DNA from 4 places in the Bradyrhizobium sp. Ken51 genome. Region 4 is predicted to be linked to each of the others. Evidence: riboswitches for the same ligand, from Rfam matches in the RefSeq annotation. Region 4 holds a riboswitch; each other region holds the start of a gene.
What was found. Region 4 has a riboswitch for cobalamin ahead of metE (5-methyltetrahydropteroyltriglutamate--homocysteine S-methyltransferase). Riboswitches for the same ligand answer to the same signal wherever they lie in the genome.
Positions count from the first base shown of each region.

Region 1: it holds a riboswitch for cobalamin, as region 4 does, so the genes downstream of both, AC0L27_RS00335 (energy-coupling factor ABC transporter permease) here and metE (5-methyltetrahydropteroyltriglutamate--homocysteine S-methyltransferase) in region 4, are expected to answer to the same signal.
Region 2: it holds a riboswitch for cobalamin, as region 4 does, so the genes downstream of both, AC0L27_RS00315 (TonB-dependent receptor) here and metE (5-methyltetrahydropteroyltriglutamate--homocysteine S-methyltransferase) in region 4, are expected to answer to the same signal.
Region 3: it holds a riboswitch for cobalamin, as region 4 does, so the genes downstream of both, AC0L27_RS00400 (DUF1636 domain-containing protein) here and metE (5-methyltetrahydropteroyltriglutamate--homocysteine S-methyltransferase) in region 4, are expected to answer to the same signal.

Region 1 covers NZ_JBVVPB010000001.1:73,390-78,200, forward strand. The annotation lists gene cobF (precorrin-6A synthase (deacetylating)) at 1-713, opposite strand, end outside; gene AC0L27_RS00335 (energy-coupling factor ABC transporter permease) at 759-1,436, opposite strand; cobalamin riboswitch at 1,474-1,693, opposite strand; gene cobA (uroporphyrinogen-III C-methyltransferase) at 1,739-2,470, opposite strand; gene AC0L27_RS00345 (cobyrinate a,c-diamide synthase) at 2,467-3,777, opposite strand; gene cobM (precorrin-4 C(11)-methyltransferase) at 3,777-4,559, opposite strand; gene AC0L27_RS00355 (cobalamin biosynthesis protein) at 4,556-4,811, opposite strand, start outside.
Region 2 covers NZ_JBVVPB010000001.1:68,466-73,276, reverse strand. The annotation lists gene cobT (nicotinate-nucleotide--dimethylbenzimidazole phosphoribosyltransferase) at 1-992, shown strand, start outside; gene AC0L27_RS00320 (histidine phosphatase family protein) at 993-1,565, opposite strand; cobalamin riboswitch at 1,638-1,838, shown strand; gene AC0L27_RS00315 (TonB-dependent receptor) at 1,955-4,312, shown strand; gene AC0L27_RS00310 (PepSY domain-containing protein) at 4,324-4,811, shown strand, end outside.
Region 3 covers NZ_JBVVPB010000001.1:85,606-90,416, reverse strand. The annotation lists gene AC0L27_RS00410 (cobyric acid synthase) at 1-1,259, opposite strand, end outside; gene cobO (cob(I)yrinic acid a,c-diamide adenosyltransferase) at 1,270-1,905, opposite strand; cobalamin riboswitch at 1,946-2,163, shown strand; gene AC0L27_RS00400 (DUF1636 domain-containing protein) at 2,259-2,642, shown strand; gene cobW (cobalamin biosynthesis protein CobW) at 2,639-3,703, shown strand; gene cobN (cobaltochelatase subunit CobN) at 3,703-4,811, shown strand, end outside.
Region 4 covers NZ_JBVVPB010000040.1:27,836-32,646, forward strand. The annotation lists gene metE (5-methyltetrahydropteroyltriglutamate--homocysteine S-methyltransferase) at 571-2,886, opposite strand; cobalamin riboswitch at 2,987-3,186, opposite strand; gene AC0L27_RS36415 (4Fe-4S binding protein) at 3,947-4,150, opposite strand; gene AC0L27_RS36420 (EAL domain-containing response regulator) at 4,735-4,811, opposite strand, start outside.

The DNA.
Region 1 (4,811 bases), on a different contig from region 4:
CAGCCGTGCCGTTCGCGCGCCTCTTGCCGCACCGCGACGATACGCGGGCCGATCTCGGCCAGCGCGCCGGACATGATAATCTGATCGGCCATGCCGAGATAGGCGCCCCACCAGATGTGCAGGCCCGCCGGATCGAGCGACTGGAATGCCGTGCCGCCGTCGAGCATCACCACCACGGTATCGACACCTGCCGGCCAGCCGCCATCGCGCAAGCGGCGTCCGGTTGTAACCAGAAACGGCTCGCCGATGTCGTTGAGCGGAATCGCATGCGCCGCGCACAGCGCCTGGATCGAGGTGATGCCGGGAACAACCTCGATTTTCGGCGAGGGATTGAGCCGCCGCGCGATGCGCAGCGAGGAATCATAAAGCGAGGGATCGCCCCAGATCAGCAGCGCGACCTTGCCCTCGCCTTTGAGATGATCTGCGATCGTCTGCGACCAAGCCGCAGCCACGGCATCGTGCCAATCGTCCACGCCCTTGCGGTAGTCCGCTTCAGCGGCGTCGCGCACGGGCAGATCGAACTCGGCAACGCGCGTCTTATCGTTGGTGAGCACATCCGCGCAGATCGTCCGCCTGAGATCGGCGAGGTCGGACTTGGCCGTCCCCTTGCGCGGGATCAGGACGAGATCGGCCGCGTTGATGGCAGTGATCGCGGCGCGCGTGAGCCGCTCGGGATCGCCGCAACCGATGCCTATCAGGGAGAGCGTGAGCATCGTGCCCGCGAAGGGCGGCCATGACGGCCGCCCTTTCGCTTGTCTCTAGGCCGCGTTGTGCAAACGCGGTGTGACGAGGCCGGACGCGGTGACGCCGCGCAACGACTTCGCCAGCGCCAGCACGCCGAGATCGGCGAGCGGCTCGATCACGATGACCAGCGCATAGGACGCCGCGAAGGTCGCGATGTTGGCGAGGTTGGTCGCGCCGAAGCCCGATCCATAAATCGCCCAGAACGCCACCCAGGCGATGACACCCGCCTGATAGGTCGTCGAAAGCGCCAGCGCCTGGCGGTACTTCAGATCGACATAGGCCGTGTTGCGCGAAATGATCCGCGTGGCGATCGCCTGGATCCCGAACAGCGGCACCAGCAGCGTGGTGACGTTCATGCCATATTGCGGCAGGTCGGGCGGCTCGAAGAAGATGCCCTGGAACAGCAGGCCGAACGCGAGGCCGAACGCCGCGGGCGCCGCTCCAAACAGCAGGAACAAGGTCGAGCCGAGGATGAAGTGCACTTCGGACACGCCGACCGGGAAGTGCGGCAGGATCTCGAAGAAGACAAATACAAGTCCCGTAGTGGCGAGCGTGCGCGCCGCGAACGACGTGATACCCTGCTCGCGCACGGTCTCGACCGCGAGCTTCAAGGCAACGCCGCCGACGGCGATGCCGGTTGCGTAACTCAGCACGAGCTTGGCGTCCGAGACTAGTCCGGGTTCGATATGCATGGCTCAGATCCTTCTTGCCGTCACACCCGACGGCCTTGGCCTCAAAACGTGCACGGCCGGTCTCCTGGCTCGCGGTTCACTGGGAGTCTCCGGCCTTCCCGAACCTTGCGGCCCAGTGGCTGATCGAAGTCCCTCACCGCTTACAGTCGCGGGGGCGGCTGGGGTTTTGGGCGCCGCAACTGGGTCCGCCCATCCCCATTCCCGATTATGCTCCGGCGCTTTGCGCCGCGTCGAGCACCATGCCTCTCCTGTGTGCCCCTTTCGCCAGCCGGGCGTCAAGGGGTGAAGGGCGGCCGAGAGCGTCATGACGGATAATCCCCCGCCAGCGCGCCGAACAGGATGACGGCCGCCGTGGAGGCCGCTCCGCCCCGCGCAAGCTGCTCGGCAAGTTCCGAAATGGTGGTGCGAACCAACCGCTCGTCGGGACGGCCGAGCGATTCGGCAAACAGCGCCGGCGTGGTTGGGGCGAGGCCGTGCTCGATCAATTTGGCGACCAACGCCGGAAACGTCCGCCGGCCCATATAGACCACGGTCGTCGCCTCGGGATCGGCCAGCGCTGCCCAATTGAGGTCTGGCGGCAGCTCGCCGGTGACGTCCGCGCCCGTGATGAACTGCACCCGCCGCGAGGTATGGCGCCGGGTCAGGGGAATGCCGGCCTGGGCCGCAGCGACACAGGCCGTGGTGACGCCCGGAATGATCTCGTAGCCGATGCCCGCTTCACGCAGCGTCTCGAGCTCCTCCTCGAGCCGGCCAAAGATGCCGGCATCGCCCGACTTCAATCGCACCACGCGCGCGCCTGTTACGGCATAGTCGACCAGCAGGCGGTTGACATGGTGCTGCTTGGTCGAGGCCCGTCCCGCCCGCTTTCCCACTGCAACAAGATTGGCGCCCGGCCGGGCCAGATCGAGGATCGCGCCCGAAGCAAGATCGTCATAGAGCACGACGTCGGCCTCGCGCAGCCGCGCGGCACCCTTGAGCGTGAGGAGCTCGGGATCGCCGGGGCCGGCGGAGACGAAGGACACAAAACCGCTCACCGGTCCTCCGCGATCAGATGGAAGAACGTGCCAGTGGCTTGTCCCCGCCGCGAGCCGGTCTCGGCGATGACCGCGCCTGTCGCGTCGTGCACGACCGCCAGCGGCGTGTCGGGCTGCGCGAGGATCGTCGAATAGTGGAATTCGTGGCCACGCAGGCGTGCACCGGCCTGATGACCCGGCATCGGCGTGGCGAGTTCGGCTAGACGATAGCCCAGATGCATGCGGCGCTTGGCAAAGCTCGTCTCCAGGCCGAGCAGACCCGTCATCTCGTGGCGGATGCCGTCGGCGTCGGTCAAAGCGGTGCCCAGCACCATATAGCCTCCGCATTCGCCGTGCACCGGGCGCGTTTCGGCGAAGCCGCGCAATCCGGTGTGGAAGCGCGCATTGGCCGCGATCTTGCCGGCCTGCAGCTCGGGATAGCCGCCGGGCAGCCAGCACACATCGGCACTCGGATCAGGGCCTTCATCGGCAAGCGGCGAGAATGTCGATATCTCCGCACCCGCCGCGCGCCACGCTTCCAGCATATGCGGATAGACGAAGGAGAACGCGGCGTCACGGGCCAACGCAATGCGCTGGCCGGGCGGCGTCACGTTGATGCCGCTCGCGACGGGTTGTGGCAACCAGGTGGCAGCCGAACGCAGCACTGCGTCGAGATCGACGTGCTCGGCGACGAAGCGCGCGGCCTCGTCGATCAGCTTGCCGATCTCCGCCTGCTCCTCGGCCTGCACCAGCCCGAGATGCCGTTTCGGCAGGCTGATCTCGGCATGGCGCGGCAGCGCGCCGAACACGGCGATGCCGGCATCCAGCAGCGCATGCCGCACGAGAGCTTCGTGGCGGGGGCTCGCAACGCGATTGAGCACGACGCCTGCGAGCCGCACGCCGGGACGATAGTCGCGAAGGCCCGCGGCGATCGCCGCCGCCGTTTGCGCCTGTCCCGAGGGATCGATCACCAGCAGCACCGGCCAGTCCAGCATCTCTGCAATGTCGGCGGTCGCCCCGGTGCCGCAGACGCCTCGCGCGGCCACGCCGTCGAACAAGCCCATCGAGCCTTCAGCCAGCACGACATCGGCGTCAATGCCGCGACTGACGAGATGCGAGATTGTCCCGCGATCCATCGCCCAGCTGTCGAGGTTGACCGAAGCGCGTCCTGTCGCGGCTGCATGAAACGCGGGATCGATGTAATCGGGGCCGCTCTTGAAGCACTGCACCCGCAATCCGCTGTTGCGCCAGGCGCGGGCAAGCGCCAGCGTCAGCGTCGTCTTGCCGACGCCGGAGGCCGGCGCGGAGATGACGAGCCCTGCCGCCATCAGGACACCTCCGGAAAGCGCGGCTCGGCGCCGACCGGCCGATAGCGGCGATCATAGTCGGCAGCATAGAGACGGCTCTCGGAAAAATCCGCCGCGCCCAGAGTCTTGCCGACCAGGATAAGCGCGGTACGCTCCATCTCGGCTCCGACAGCAGCGTCGAGTGTTGCGAGCGTGGCGCGGACGATGCGCTGGTCGGGCCAGCTCGCACGCCAAACGATCGCGACCGGGCAATCCGCGCCATAGTGCGGCGTCAGCTCGGCGACAACCTTGTCGAGCAGATGGATCGACAGATGGATCGCGAGCACCGCGCCGGTGGTGGCGAACGCGGCGAGCTTCTCGCCTTCCGGCATCGCGCTGGCGCGGCCAGGCGTGCGCGTCAGCACCACCGTCTGGGCAAGGCCGGGCAGCGTCAGCTCGGCCTCCAGCGCAGCCGCGGCGGCCGAGAAGGAGGGAACGCCGGGCGTGACCGTGTAGGGAATGTCGAGCGTGCGCAGGCGGCGGAGCTGCTCGCCCATCGCCGACCAGATCGAGAGGTCGCCCGAATGCAGCCGCGCTACGTCCTTGCCGTCCGCATGCGCGGCGGCGATCTCCGCGATGATGTCGTCGAGTGACAGCGGCGCGGTGTTGACGATCCGCGCACCGGGCGGGCAATGCGCCAGCACGCCTTCGGGCACCAGTGAGCCGGCATAGAGACAGACCGGACAGGCGGCGATGAGGTCGCGGCCGCGCAACGTCAGCAAGTCAGGGGCACCCGGCCCCGCACCGATGAAGTGCACCGTCATGCGCCGTCCCCTTCCGCAATTGCCGCGGTCGCGGTGCGATCCTGCGAGACCACCCGCGTCGCAATCAATCGCGCGCGCGGACCAGCTGCCGCGAGGGCCGCCGCTTCGGCGACCGATCCCGTCCCGAATTTTTCGGCGACGAGTTTTGACCGCGTTGGCGTGTCGATGCCAGCCAACATTTCGGCGGGGACCGCCTTGATCGGCACGCCGCATTCGCGCGCAAGCTGCTTCAGCACTTCCGCGTCCGCCTTG
Region 2 (4,811 bases), on a different contig from region 4:
CGGTGGCGCGGCAGGCGCAACTGACGAAACCGACCGGCGCGCTCGGCCGGCTTGAGCAGCTCGCGATCGAGCTTGCGGGCCTGCAAGCAACCGAGCAACCGCGCGCGGCGCGGGTGCCGATCATCATCTTCGCCGGCGATCACGGCATCGTCGCGCAGGGCGTCTCGGCCTATCCGCAAGAAGTGACCATCGCGATGCTGGCGAACTTCGCCTCCGGCGGAGCCGCGATCTCGGTGCTCGCGCGTGAGCTGGGGTCCAACCTGGAGGTTGTCGACGCCGGCACGCTGGCGCAGCAGGAGATGGCCGGAATCGTGACCGACAAGCCGCGCAGCGGCACGCGCGATTTCAGCGTCGAAGCTGCGCTCACCTCCACAGAGCTGGCATTTGCGCTCGAAGCCGGCCGACGTGCGGTGGCGCGCGCGCAGGCCGGACAGCCCGATCTTCTGATCTTCGGCGAGATGGGCATCGGCAACACCACGACATCGGCGGCGATCGCGGCCGGCTTGCTGGGCGTGAGCGCCGGGGAGATCGCGGGCAGCGGCACCGGGATCGACGCGGCCGGCCGTACGCATAAGGCGCGGGTGATCGACACTGCGATCGCACGCCGTGGCGTTGCGGGCGCTTCGCCCGAAAAGATCCTGTGCGCCGTCGGCGGTCTCGAGATCGCGGCCATCTGCGGTGCCCTTATCGCCGCTGCACAGCGCCGCATCCCCGTGTTGATCGACGGCTTTATCGTGTCGGTCGCGGCGTTGGCGGCGGCGCGGCTCAACCCCTCGTGCCAGCCTTTCTTGCTGGCCTCGCATCAATCCGCCGAGCAGGGACATCGGCTGGTGCTGCGCGCGCTGAATGTGCAACCGCTGATCAGCCTCGATCTCAGGCTCGGCGAAGGATCGGGCGCGGCCATCGCGCTGCCGCTGGTGCGGTCGGCTTGCGCGCTCCACAACGGCATGGCGACCTTTGCGCAGGCCAATGTGCCGGATCGTCCGGCCTGATTAAATCATCGGCTGATTGACCGAGACGACGCGCCAGCCGGTCGCGAGCCGGTCGATCCGGGTCAGCGACAGCGGATCGATCACAAAGCGGAGCGCCGCTTGTGGCGTCAGATCCAGCGCGATGCAAAGCGCCGCGCGGATCGTGCCGGAATGCACGACGAGCGTTGCGGCGCCGGCGCCGATCTTTGACAGACCTAACCGGACGCGCGCGACCTGTTCCTCGAAGCTTTCGCCGCCCGGCGGCCGTCCGCGCGCCGCATCGCTCCAGAACCGTGCATAGGCCTCGCCACCGGTCGCGGCGAGTTCGTCATGCCGACGGCCGGTCCAGTCACCAAAATCTTGCTCGCGGAATCCGTCCAGCTGCAGCGGCTCGAGCCCCAGCGCGCGGGCCGTTTCAACCGTGCGCCGCGACGGGCTCGCATAGCTCGTGGCGTCCCGCGGCAGGCGGTGTCGCAGAGCCTCGAGCTGCGCTCGAGCGCCGAGATCGGCCGGCGCGTCGGCTGCGTGGATCGTCCCTGGGACGCCATCGACGGGCGCGTGCCGTATCAGCCAGAGGAAGGTCTCGCCTTCCATGCTTATCTCCAAGGAAACTGGTCGTTGTGGCAATAACGCCGCAACTGGCACATTGACTCTGTCTGGATCGTAATCCTAGATGCTCGCGACGGTTTCCCCGAGAGGGGATGAAAAGGGAATGCGGTGCGGGGACGTTGTCCCCAATGCCGTGGCTGCCCCCGCAACTGTAGCGGCGAATCTTGCGTCACGTGCCACTGGGTATCTCGGTCCCGGGAAGGCGATGCAAGGTACTGACCCGCGAGCCAGGAGACCTGCCGTCAGCCGTGGTCACACGCGAAGATGTCGGTCGGGGAGTACAGACATTCGGCTTCATCGGAAGGCTGGAAGCCGGAAGATGGGACCTTGGTTCGCTGTGACGTGCCACTGACGTCACTCCGAGGTCCAAGACGGTGTCTCCTGTTCGCATTGTACGACCGCGTGCATTCCTGCTCGCATCCGCGGCGCTCACATCCTTTGTCATCCTTGATGCTCCCGCCGCACTGGCCCAGCAGGCCCCGGAACCTCTGCCGCCGGTCGAGGTAACGCCCGCCCAATCCCGCAAGCAGGCCAAGCCCGCCGCGCGGGAGGCGCAGGGCCCACGTCGCGCAGCAGCGCGCCGGCCGGTGACTGCATCCGCAGTGCCCAAGCCTGTCGTGCCGATCGCAGCGGCGCAAACGCCGCTCAACACCAACGTAGTCGCCGAAAGCGCCTCGCGCCTCGGCCTGACCGTGCGCGAAACGCCCGCGACCGTGGAGGTGATCTCGGCCGCAACCATGCGTGAGCAGGGCTATCGCACCGTGTCCGACGTCGCGCAGGGAGCGGTGGGCGTCACATCCGGCGACAATCCGGCCGAGCCCTCGGCGTTCTCCATGCGCGGCTTCACCAACAGCCAGATCAACACGCTCTACAACGGCATCAAGATCGGTCCGCAGAACATGACCTCGCGGATCACCGACACGGCCAATCTGGAGGCCGTCGAATTCCTGAAAGGCCCGGCGTCGCTGATCTCGGGCGAGGGCGCCGCCGGCGGTGCGATCAACTTCGTCACCAAGCAGCCGCACACCGGTCCGATCCGGAACGAGGCGGATTTCTCCTGGGATTCGCTGAACTCGTTCCGGGCGCATTACGGCTCGGGCGGCAGCACCAATGTGCAGGGGCTGGACTACCGCTTCGACGTCAGCCGTTCCTCGCTCAACGGCTTTGCCGACGACACCAACACCAAGACGCTCGACGTGTCGGGCCAGCTCAACTACCGCTTCTCCGACAGCCTCAAGGTCTGGGGTGCGATCGAGTATCGGGAAGATCGCTCGAAAGCCTATTGGGGTGCGCCGCTGGTGCCGATCGCGTTCAGCGGCTCGCATGCGACGACGGGGATCGTGTCCGGCAATTACGTCTCGAACTACAATAAAACCAATCTCGGCCCGGTCACGATCGATGATCGCACCTTCAACACCAACTACAACGTCCTCGACAATCGCAACGTCGCACAGGAGGTCTGGCTGCGCGGCGGCTTCGAGCTGAAGCTCGCGCCCGACCTGACGCTGAAGAGCCAGGCCTATGGTTATGGCGCAGAGCGCACGTGGTTCAATAATGAGGTCGAGGCGTTCAATTCCGGTACCAACATGGTTGACCGTGAGCGCTTCTATGTTGCGCACGGCCAACGCCTGGTCGGCAACATCACCGACCTGATCTGGGATACGAATATCGCCGGCTTTGACAACCGCTTGGTCACGACGTTGTCCTCGAGCTACCTTGATTTCGTGAGGCCGGGCGCCGCAAATTTTCCCGGCGATTCCGTTCCGCTGGTCGATCCGCCTCGCGGCTATTGCGGCCTGCTCACCATTCAGCAGCAGACCGCGCGGATCGACAACGAGGCGCTGTCATTCGAGGACCGGCTGAAGCTCACGCGCAGCTTCGCGCTGGTTGGCGGCCTGCGCGTCGAGCATATCGGGCTCGACCGCAATTCGACCGACAAGTTCGGTCTGGAGAAGGCGAACTTCCCGTTCTCGCAATCCTGGGTCCCGACAACGGGGCGCATCGGTTACACATGGGAAGCCGTTCCGGGCCTGACCTTCTTCAGCCAATATGCGACCGGCGCCGACATCGCAGCCAACAACATCTTCCTGCTCAATCCGACCGATCCGCTCAACCTGACCACCGCGCGCACCTACGAAACCGGCGTCAAGCACCTGTTCTGGGACAACCGGGCGGAGTGGTCGTTCTCGGCCTATGACATCCTGCGCAAGAACGTCTATGCCGCGGCCGGCGGCATGCAGCTCAACCTTGCCGGACGGCAGGAGTCGAAGGGCGTCGAGCTTGCCGCGTCCGTGCGTCCGATCGAGCCTCTGCGCCTCTGGGGCAACATCGCCTATGTCGATGCGCGCTACGCCGACTACGATTTTGTCGGCGGCTCGTTTTCCGGCAACACGCCGCCGAACGTGCCGCGCGTCGTCGCCAATGCCGGCGCGTCCTACCGGTTCTTCACGCCCTGGACGGTCGAGCTCGGCATCACCGGTCGCCATGTCGGCGACCGCTACAACACCGATGCCAACACCGTGACGCTGAAGGCCTACACCGTCGCGGACGTCTATGCTTTCGTCGACGTCCCCAAGGCCGTATTCAATGCGGTCGACCAGGCCCGCCTGACCTTCCGGGTGCGCAACATCACCGACAAGCGCTACGCGATCTGGGGCGATCCGTTCTATCCTGACCAGATCCTGCTGGGCACGCCGCGCACCTATGAGATCTCGGCTGCGTTCAAATGGTAGGACGCTGATCAATGATGCGCGCGCTCGTCCTGCTGCATCGATGGCTCGGGATCGCGTTCTGCCTGCTGTTCGCGATGTGGTTCGCGACGGGAATCGTGATGCACTTCGTTCCGTTCCCATCTCTGACGGAAACGGAACGTTTTGCCGGGCTCGTGCCGCTGGCTAGCGCTGAGACGAGGATTGCGGTCGCCGATGCCGTGGCCGCAAGCGGCATCGCGGATGCGACGCGCGTTCGCCTGATCCAGCGCAGCGACGGACCGGTCTATATCGTCGCGGGGCCGTCGCGCGCGGGTGCAGTCCGCGCCTCCGATGGGGCCGACGCGTCGGTCAAATCATTCGACGTCGTGCTGGCCATCGCGCGAGATCACGCCCGCAGCCGTGGGCTCGATGCTGCGCGGGCCACGATCGTTGCGCGCTCGGACTATGACCAATGGAGCGTGCCGAACGGCTTTGACCGCCATCGTCCCTTGTTTCGGGTTGCCCTCGGCGACGCCGCCGG
Region 3 (4,811 bases), on a different contig from region 4:
CCGTCGCGCGAGATCGCGCCTTCCGGTTCGCCGTTCAGCCTTGCGAATGGCCGCGCGCGATCCGGCCCATCGGTGCGGCCGATGTGGATTTCATAGGCCTCAATCGGCTGTTCTGTTGCGGCATGCACGGCCGCAACGCGCGTCAGCGTCTTTTGCGGGCTCATCACCGTCTCGACGTCCAGAAGCCCGAGGCCCGCTGTGTCGCCCGCGAGGCCCTCGATCCCATCGGGATCCGTGACGCTGCGTCCGAGCATCTGATAACCGCCGCAGAGGCCGAGCACATGGCCGCCTCTGCGGTGATGCGCCAGGAGATCGATGTCCCAGCCTTGCGCGCGCAGAAAGGCAAGATCGCCGCGGGTGGATTTCGAGCCGGGGATGATGACGAGGCGCACGTCGCCGGGAATGGCTTCGCCCGGCCGCACCATCACGAGATCGATGCCGGGCTCGAGTTTGAGTGGATCGAGATCGTCGAAATTGGCGATCCGCGACAGCGCGAGACAGGCGATCTTGCATTGGCCGGGCTTGCGCGCATCGCTCAGGCCCAGCGCATCCTCAGCCGGCAACTCGCCGGCGCGCCCGAACCAGGGCAGCACGCCAAAGCCGCGCCATGCGGTCTTCTCTTCGATCAGTCTGTAGCCGTCGTCGAACAGCGTGGGATCGCCACGGAACTTGTTGATGACAAATCCCTGGATCATCGCGGCATCATCGGGGTCGATCACCGTCTGGATGCCGACGAGTTGCGCGATGACCCCGCCGCGGTCGATGTCGCCGACCAGCACGACCGGCACATCGGCTTTGCGCGCAAACCCCATATTGGCGATGTCGGCCTTGCGCAGGTTCACCTCGGCCGGGCTGCCGGCGCCTTCCACCAGCACGAGATCGGCACGCGCCTTCAGCCGTTCGAAGCTCTCCAGCACCGCAGCCATCAATGACGGCTTCATCGCCGCATATTCACGCGCACGCGCGGTCGCAATGCGCTTTCCGTGCACGATCACCTGCGCGCCAACATCCGTCTCCGGCTTCAGCAGCACCGGGTTCATGTCGGTATGCGGCTCGACGCGCGCGGCGAGCGCCTGGAGCGCCTGGGCGCGGCCGATCTCGCCGCCGTCGACGGTGACGGCCGCGTTGTTCGACATATTCTGCGGCTTGAACGGGAGCACGCGCAAGCCGCGACGCACAAAGGCGCGCGCGAGGCCGGCGACGATGAGCGATTTGCCCACGTCCGAGCCGGCCCCCTGGATCATCAATGCGCGCGCCATCGCGAGTTTCTTAGAACTCGACGCCGGCTTGCGCCTTGATGCCGGAGCGGAAGGGATGCTTGACCAGCGTCATCTCGGTGACGAGATCAGCGACCTCGATCAGCTCGTCCTTGGCGTTGCGTCCGGTGAGCACGACATGCGTCATCGGCGGCTTCGAGGTCGTCAGGAATTCGACGACCTCCGCGATGTCTAGATAGTCGTAGCGCAGCGCGATGTTGATCTCGTCGAGCACGACCATGCGGAGATTCTGGTCGAGGATCAGCTCCTTGGCCTTCTCCCAGCCGGCGCGCGCGGCGGCGATATCGCGGGCGCGGTCCTGCGTCTCCCAGGTAAAGCCTTCGCCCATGGCGTGGAACTGGCAGAGGTCGCCGAAATGGCCGGTCAGCATGCGGCGCTCGCCGGTATCCCAGGCACCCTTGATGAACTGCACGACGGCGCAGGGGAAGCCGTGGGCGACACAGCGGACGATCATGCCGAAGGCTGAGGAGGACTTGCCCTTGCCGGCGCCGGTGTGGACGATGATGAGGCCCTTTTCGCCGCTCTTGGTCGCCATGATCTTGTCGCGGGCGACCTTCTTCTTCGCCATTTTGGAGGCGTGGCGGGCGTCGGTTTCGTCGGCCGTCTGGGTATCCGGTTCTGACGTCATCGGACGGGGTCCTTCGGCTTGACAAGAGGCGGTCGGGGGCAAATGGTGGCCCGGCGTTGGTTCCTGTCCTACGACAGGCGAAGAGGGAATGCGATAGGGTCCGAATCGGCAAGATTTGGTTCCAAAATGCAGCCGCCCCCGCGACCGTGACCGGAGAGATGCCCGAAGCCACTGATCCCCTGGGGATCGGGAAGGCGGGGATCGAAGGGGAAACCCTGCTCCGCAAGCCGGGAGACCTGCCAACGCGGACGATTTTGGACCGGCGGACGGGGTGTTCCGCGACGGGGAAACGGGCCTTCGCAAGAACGGTTCGTGGGCCTCTTCGCTTCCCGCTGTTTATTCTGGAAGAAGCGATGACCGTCACACTTCATGTCTGCATCACCTGCCGCGCCGGCCAGACGCTTGGCGAGGGCGAGACGACGCCCGGCAAGCGCCTGCATGGTGCGATCCTCGAGGCCGGCGTGCCCGACGGTGTCAGCGTGGTTCCCGTCGAATGCCTGTCTGCATGCAACCAGGGTTGCTCGGTCGCGCTCAGCGCGCCCGGCCGCTGGTCCTATGTCTATGGCCGTCTGTCGGATGCGAATGCGAGCGACGTGGTCGCGGGCGCCGCGGCCTATGCGGCCGCGTCCGACGGCCTCGTGCCCTGGCGCAGCCGCCCGGAGATCTTCCGCAAGCAGTCGCTTGCCCGCATTCCCCCCATTCTCCCCTTGGCCGTCGTGCCGGAGGCCGCCGAATGAATTCGCTCGCAAAAGTCCCGGTCACGGTCGTCACCGGCTTTCTCGGCTCAGGCAAGACCACGCTGATCCAGCATCTGCTTGCCAATGCCAACGGCAAGAAGCTCGCGGTGCTCGTCAACGAGTTCGGCAGCGAGGGCGTCGATGGCGAGATTCTGAAATCCTGCGCCGATGCGAATTGCCCAGAAGAGAACATCATCGAGCTCGCCAATGGCTGCATCTGCTGCACCGTCGCCGACGATTTCATTCCGACCATGGAGAAGCTGCTGTCGCGGCCGGTGCGGCCCGATCATATCCTGATCGAGACCTCGGGCCTGGCGCTGCCCAAGCCGCTGCTGAAGGCGTTCGACTGGCCGGAGATCCGTTCGCGCATCACGGTCGATGGCGTGATCGCGCTGGCCGACGCCGAAGCTGTCGCTGCCGGCCGTTTCGCGCCGGATCCTGACGCCGTCGAAGCGCAGCGTGCGGCCGATGAAAATCTCGATCACGAGACCCCGCTATCGGAAGTGTTCGAGGACCAGATTGCCTGCGCGGATATCGTGCTGCTGACGAAGGCGGATCTTGCGGGCGCGGCAGGCCTCGAAGCGGCCAAGGCGGCGATCACCGCCGAGATGTCGCGCCGCGTGCCGATGCTGGCGATCACCGACGGTGCGATCGACGCGCGCCTCATCCTCGGCCTCGGTGCTGCCGCCGAGAACGATCTCGCCGCGCGTCCATCGCATCATGACGGCGAGGAGGATCACGAGCACGACGATTTTGCCTCCGTCGTGATTGATCTTCCTGAGGTCACCGATATCGACACGCTGGTTGCATCCGTCCAGCGTCTGGCGCGGGAGCAGAATGTGCTGCGCGTCAAGGGTTACATCGCGGTGGAAGGCAAGCCGATGCGCCTCTTGCTGCAAGCGGTCGGCGAGCGCGTGCGCCACCAGTTCGACAAGCCCTGGGGCGCAGGTGCGAGGCAATCAAAGCTCGTCGTGATCGGCGAGCATGGCGATATCGACGAGGCCGCGATCAGGGCAGGACTTGGTATTTCAGGACTTGGTCTTTCAGGAACTGGAATCTGATGCACGTCGTCTTCCGCGAGAGCCGCGGTCTCGAGGAGACCGCGATACCAAGGGACATCGGCCAGGATCCGGCCGATCTCGTGGTGCTCTCGTATTCGGATTCCGATCTTGCCGCATTCGCGGCCGGCTGGCGCCGTGGTCGCGACAGCCTGCCGTCACTACGGCTCGTCAATCTCGCAGAACTCCGCCATCCGCTCTCGGTCGACACCTATATCGAGCGCACTCTGGCGCAGGCGCGCGGCATCCTCGTGCGTCTGATCGGCGGCGAATCCTATTGGTCGTACGGGCTCGCGGCCCTGCAGCAACTGGCGAAGGAGCGCGGCATCGTGCTGGCCGTGCTGCCGGCGGACGGCCGCGACGACACGCGGCTGGATGCGTATTCGACCCTGCCGGTCTCGACATTGCGGCGGCTCAAGGTGCTCTGCGACACCGGCGGCCCCGTCGCAGCGCAAGCCGCGATCGCGCAGCTTGCGCTGGCCTCTGGCCTTTATGCCGGCCCGGTCATCGGCGAGATGACCGTCCCCGAGATGGGCTTTTATGATCCGGCGCGCGGCGTCATTGCCGCGCCGGCGTCGGGTGAGGGCAGGCCGCGAGCGCTCGTGACCTTCTATCGCTCCTACCTCACCGCCGCGGATACCGGCCCCATCGATGCGATGATCGCGACGCTGCGCGAGCGCGGCTTTGACGCGCATGGTGTGTTCGTCACCTCGCTGAAGGCCCCGGGCGTTGCGGATTGGTTGCGCGGGTATTTCGCGCAAAATCCTCCGGCCGCGATCGTCAATGCGACGGCGTTCTCGGCGATGGGCGACGACGGCACGACGCCGTTCGATGCCGCATCCTGCCCGGTGTTCCAGGTCGCGCTCTCCACGGCACAGCGCGAGGATTGGGCGAGCTCGCTCCGCGGCCTGTCGCCCGGCGACCTTGCGATGCATGTGGTGCTGCCCGAGGTCGACGGCCGCCTGTTTGCGGGCGTGGTGAGCTTCAAATCGGCGGCGATGCGCGATCCCGATTTGCAATTTTCGCATCTGGCACACAGGCCCGATGAGGAGCGCGTGAAGGCCGTCGCCGCGCGCGTAGCGGCCTGGCGTCGCCTCGCCGAGAAGCCGGC
Region 4 (4,811 bases):
CAACAACAAGAAGCGGATATCGCTCCCGCGCAACTTAGCGAGCCGCCTGCCTTCCGCTCCTGCCGGAAAGTTCAACACTTGCCACCACTTGCCAGCTGTCCGGTTAGCAAGGGGAGCCTTGATGGAGCTGGGATCCATCGCGCAGGCGGTTTGGCTGCCGTGTCCTGAAACTCAAGCGTCAGTTTGCCGTCACGCGGCAGCGTTTGGCAGCGCCCCAACACCAACAACTCTTCTCGAAGACGGGGCCAAGGCGCCAATTACGTATAAAATTCTGTAAGGGCGGTAAAATCGATTGTGGTGATGGGACGCATCCACGCGATGGATAAATGAAAAAGATAGGGCCATGGTTCGCCTCCAGCGTTAATGAGTTGGGATATGTCACCTGATCGGTATGGCCGGCATGCTGGCGTCCTCCGGATTCGAGCTTGTCACCGGCTGTATGCGATCGCCTCCACCGAGGCAGACCGGCATTCGCAAGCGCTGGAAGGTTTGGGAAGCTAGCAAGATGTCCCGGCCTCCCAAACCGCGTTCATCTTATTCACAAATACGTTGGCGACACGCTCCGTATGATCATGTCTCAGCCCGCAACTCGCGTGCGGCGGCCACCATATTGACGAGCGCGGGACGTACCTCCTCCCACCTTCGAGTTTTCAGTCCGCAGTCGGGATTGATCCAAAGCTGCCGATCGGAAACGCGCTGCCGCGCCAACACGATCAGCTGCTTGATCTCCGCTGCTGCGGGAATGCGCGGTGAATGAATGTCATAGACGCCCGGCCCGATCTCATTAGGATATTTGTAGCTCTTGAAAGCGTCGAGCAATTCCATTCTAGAACGCGAGGCCTCGATTGAAATGACGTCGGCATCCATTGCTGCGATCGCATCGATGATTTCGTTGAACTCGGAATAGCACATGTGGGTATGGATCTGAGTTCGATCAGCGACAGCGGAGGAGCAAATGCGGAAACTGTCCACTGCCCAATCGAGATAGTCCTTCCACTGCGATTTGCGTAGCGGCAACCCCTCCCGCAACGCGGCCTCGTCGATCTGGATCATGGTCGCTCCAGCCGCCTCAAGGTCGATGACCTCATCTCGGATCGCGAGAGCGATCTGTCGGCATGTCTCGCTCCGCGGGATGTCGTCACGGACGAACGACCAATTCAGGATCGTCACCGGTCCGGTCAGCATAGCCTTGACGGGTTTTTTGGTCAGAGACTGCGCGTAGCGCCACCATTTGATGGTCATGGGCTTCGGGCGGGAGACATCTCCAAACAGGATAGGAGGACGAACGCACCTCGAGCCATAAGACTGAACCCAGCCGTGCTTGGTAAATGCGAAACCCAACAGCTTCTCGCCAAAATATTGAACCATGTCATTGCGCTCGAACTCACCGTGTACGAGCACGTCCAGGCCGATATGTTCCTGCCACTGCACGGTACGGGCTGTCTCTGCTTTGAGACGCTGCTCGTACTGCGTGTCATTCAGCGCTCCCCGGGCATGAGCCGCACGCGCATTGCGGACGTCGGCCGTTTGCGGGAAGGATCCGATGGTTGTCGTTGGAAACATCGGCAATGCGAACGCGACGCGCTGGACGTCCGCACGCTGGTTGAACGCACTGCGACGGCGACGCATGTTATCGCCGATGGCGGCCATTCGTCGGGCGACGTTCGCACTGTGGATCTTGGGCGACGTTTCGCGGGTGACGGATGCATCCTCTGAGAGCGCGAGTTCATCGGCCACGTCGGCAGCATGGCCGGCCAGCGCTTTGCCCAATATCGAAAGCTCCTCGATCTTCTGCACTGAGAACGCCAGCCACGTCTTCAGATTGGGATCGAGATCGGTCTCTAGCTCAACGTCAGTCGGAACATGAAGTAGCGAGCAGGAGGGAGCAATCTGAACACGGTCCCTGCCCAGCTTTTTGACCATAGGAGCAAGCTGGTCGAGCAGCGCCGGCAGATTGGAGCGCCAGACGTTGCGACCATCAACGACGCCTAGCGAGACCACGAGATCTCCACGGGCTCTGGCGACAATCGCGTCCAACTGGCCGGGTGCCCGAACCAAGTCGACATGGAGCCCGGCAACGGGCAAAGCCAAGACCGTCTCAAGATTGTCGCCGACCGCTCCAAAATATGTGGCCAGCATGATTTTTAGAGCCGGCACGGCGTTAACGAAGTGAGCATAGGCCCGGCGGACAGCCGCGCGAGATGTTTCGTCGACGTCCATCACTAGGCATGGTTCGTCGAGCTGAACCCATTCAGCACCGCGCGAGGCTAGTTCGCGGAGAACATCGACATAGACTGGGAGGAGCCGATCAAGCAGCGACAGCGGATTGAATGCGGGATTTACGCTTTTGCCAAGCTTCAGGAAAGTGACTGGGCCAACTAGGACGGGCCGCGTCTGATAGCCGAGGCTTCTTGCCTCCTCATATTCCTCGATCGGCTTCCGAGAGACATACTTAAAGATCTGATCCTGGTGAAATTCCGGCACCATGTAGTGGTAGTTCGTATCGAACCACTTCGTCATCTCCTGTGCGGCTACGCCGGGCCCATGCTGAGCGTGACCACCGTCCTGAGCGCCACGCGCCATGGTGAAGTAGGTTTTGAGCGACACAGGACCTTCGGTCCAGCCGTAAACGTCGGGAATGGCGCCGACCATTAGGCTGGTATCGAGCACATGGTCGTAGAGCGAGAAGTCATTCGAAGGAATGACGGTCGCACCGCGGGATTTCTGCCGTGCCCAATTAGCGGCACGAAGTCCACTCCCCGCCTCGAGGAGCTCGGCTTCGCTGGACTTTCCCGCCCAGTAGCTCTCGAGCACGAATTTGAGTTCGCGTCGTGGGCCGATGCGTGACGTCCCCAGTGTGGCAACGGGAAGCGAAAGGATAGACATAGCTTAGACCCCATGATTGGGGCAAAGGCCATGGCGGACGCATACAGCGAACATCGCGTGAGCGACAACTGCTTGGCGCACACCGGGACACCCCGCCCGTGGACGATATCTTGTCGAGGCAGGTCTCCTGGCTCACGGGTCGTCGGTGCTGTCCGGCCTTCCCGAAGCCGCATGGCTTCAGTGACTTCGTTGGACAGCGGCTCGCCGCTTACAGTTGCGGGGGCAGCGCCGGTTTTGCACCGGCTTCCCTCTTAGCTCCGGATCAAACGAAATCCAAAGACCGCGACGGCTGGAATTATGCGCACGAGGATCGATGCGTCAACCTACCGATTCTCGCGGTGATATTGCCCAAGCGATTGCGAGCGTACTAGCAGCGTGCGAGGGTCTGCGCGCGGCCTGGTGAACAGGCGCGGATCTGTGGAGGCTCCGCTTGTAAAATGCGTTCGCTTTCAACACCCTGCTCGCGTAAACGGATGAACTCCGCGACCGGAACGAACCCGGGCCGTTTTCGCTATCTGTATGATCGCGACGAGGCGGGCCTTGTCCGTCAGCAGCTTTTCCAACCTGCGAGTTAGGAAGATGCGATGAGCCTTGGCCGGCATCCGTTTGGTCATAGCCCATGAGGCTCCCTAGAAACTAGGAAGCCGGATTGCTCCAGGATCGCACGGATGATCAAGTCGACTCCTTGGTGTTCGGCCGGCCCGCGACGAGGCACGAGGTCGTCCGTCTCCCTGAGGTTGGTTAAGATGATCTTCTCGGTACGCCAGGTATTCACGTGCTGAGCGACTTTGGCGCCAGCTTCGATGCGCTCGTGGCCGCTCCACGCCGGTCTGCCTCGCCTCGGCTCGTAACTAGCGACCATCAGCCTCAACGCCGCCACTGGAGGATCTTCGTCCGACCGAGGCCCTTCGAGGGCCTCCTCGGAGTCGATCAGCGTCTTAAGCGCGTAACGATGTTAATCGACCTCGATGCGCCCCATGCGGCGGGTGGTCGCCTCAAGGTCGACATCTACGACTTCGTTCGCGAAATCGAGCGATGAGGCCTTCTGGACGCGGGCTGCTTATGCTGTCTTGGACGGGACACAGGTGTCAGGGACCGGACAGACCACCGCGCATTGCGGCGTGTCGCAATGGCCCTCGCACTCCGTACATTTTTTGGCGTCTATAACGTAAATGTCGCGCTTCAGGCTGATCGCCGCGTTGGGACACTCGAACTCACATGCGCCACAAACGGTGCATTGCGAAGCGACGATCTTGTAAGCCATGCCTTCCGACTCCTTAGGCGAGCGATGCCATAGGCGATCCCTTTCAAATGCCGTGCCAAACGCAGACGCGCTCAAGGTTGGGCAATTTGCCCAATTCGACTGTCCGGGGTCTGAGACCATGTTGCATCTGCGACAGCAACAGGCCGCTTCAATTTCAGGCTAGGAGCTCTCGGGCCCTCTTGAGAGTCAGTCGCGGCTTGACCGCTGCGAGCGTCCGTCGGTTTGTTTGGGACGTCAGCGCGGGGGCAAGCGAGGCTCGACGCTTCCGAAACCGGCCGCGCGACAAAAAGCCGCGAGCGGACGCAGGTCTACGTCGGATCTCGGCAAACCTCCGGTCAGACACCACCGACGGAGGTTTTCGCAAGCCTCGCTCATGGCTGCAACGCTAGCTCCGCGGATCGACTCGCTGGAGGCTTGCAAAAACGGGTTTGTGGTACAACAAGCTTCGTAGGGAAGTGAAGTTGCGGCGGGGCGAGCGACACTGGCCTTGCCAAGTGACTGATTGAATTGCACTCAGGCTCATGCCTGGTGCCGAGTAGGCACGGCGGTACTCGTGAGCGCTGCTAGGCTTCGCTTGGCCGCACTCAGCCACTCGTGACGCAAGCTGGAGCATGGTGGAAAGATGACTGTGCAAATTGCTTCAGTGGCATGGCTTTTCCGA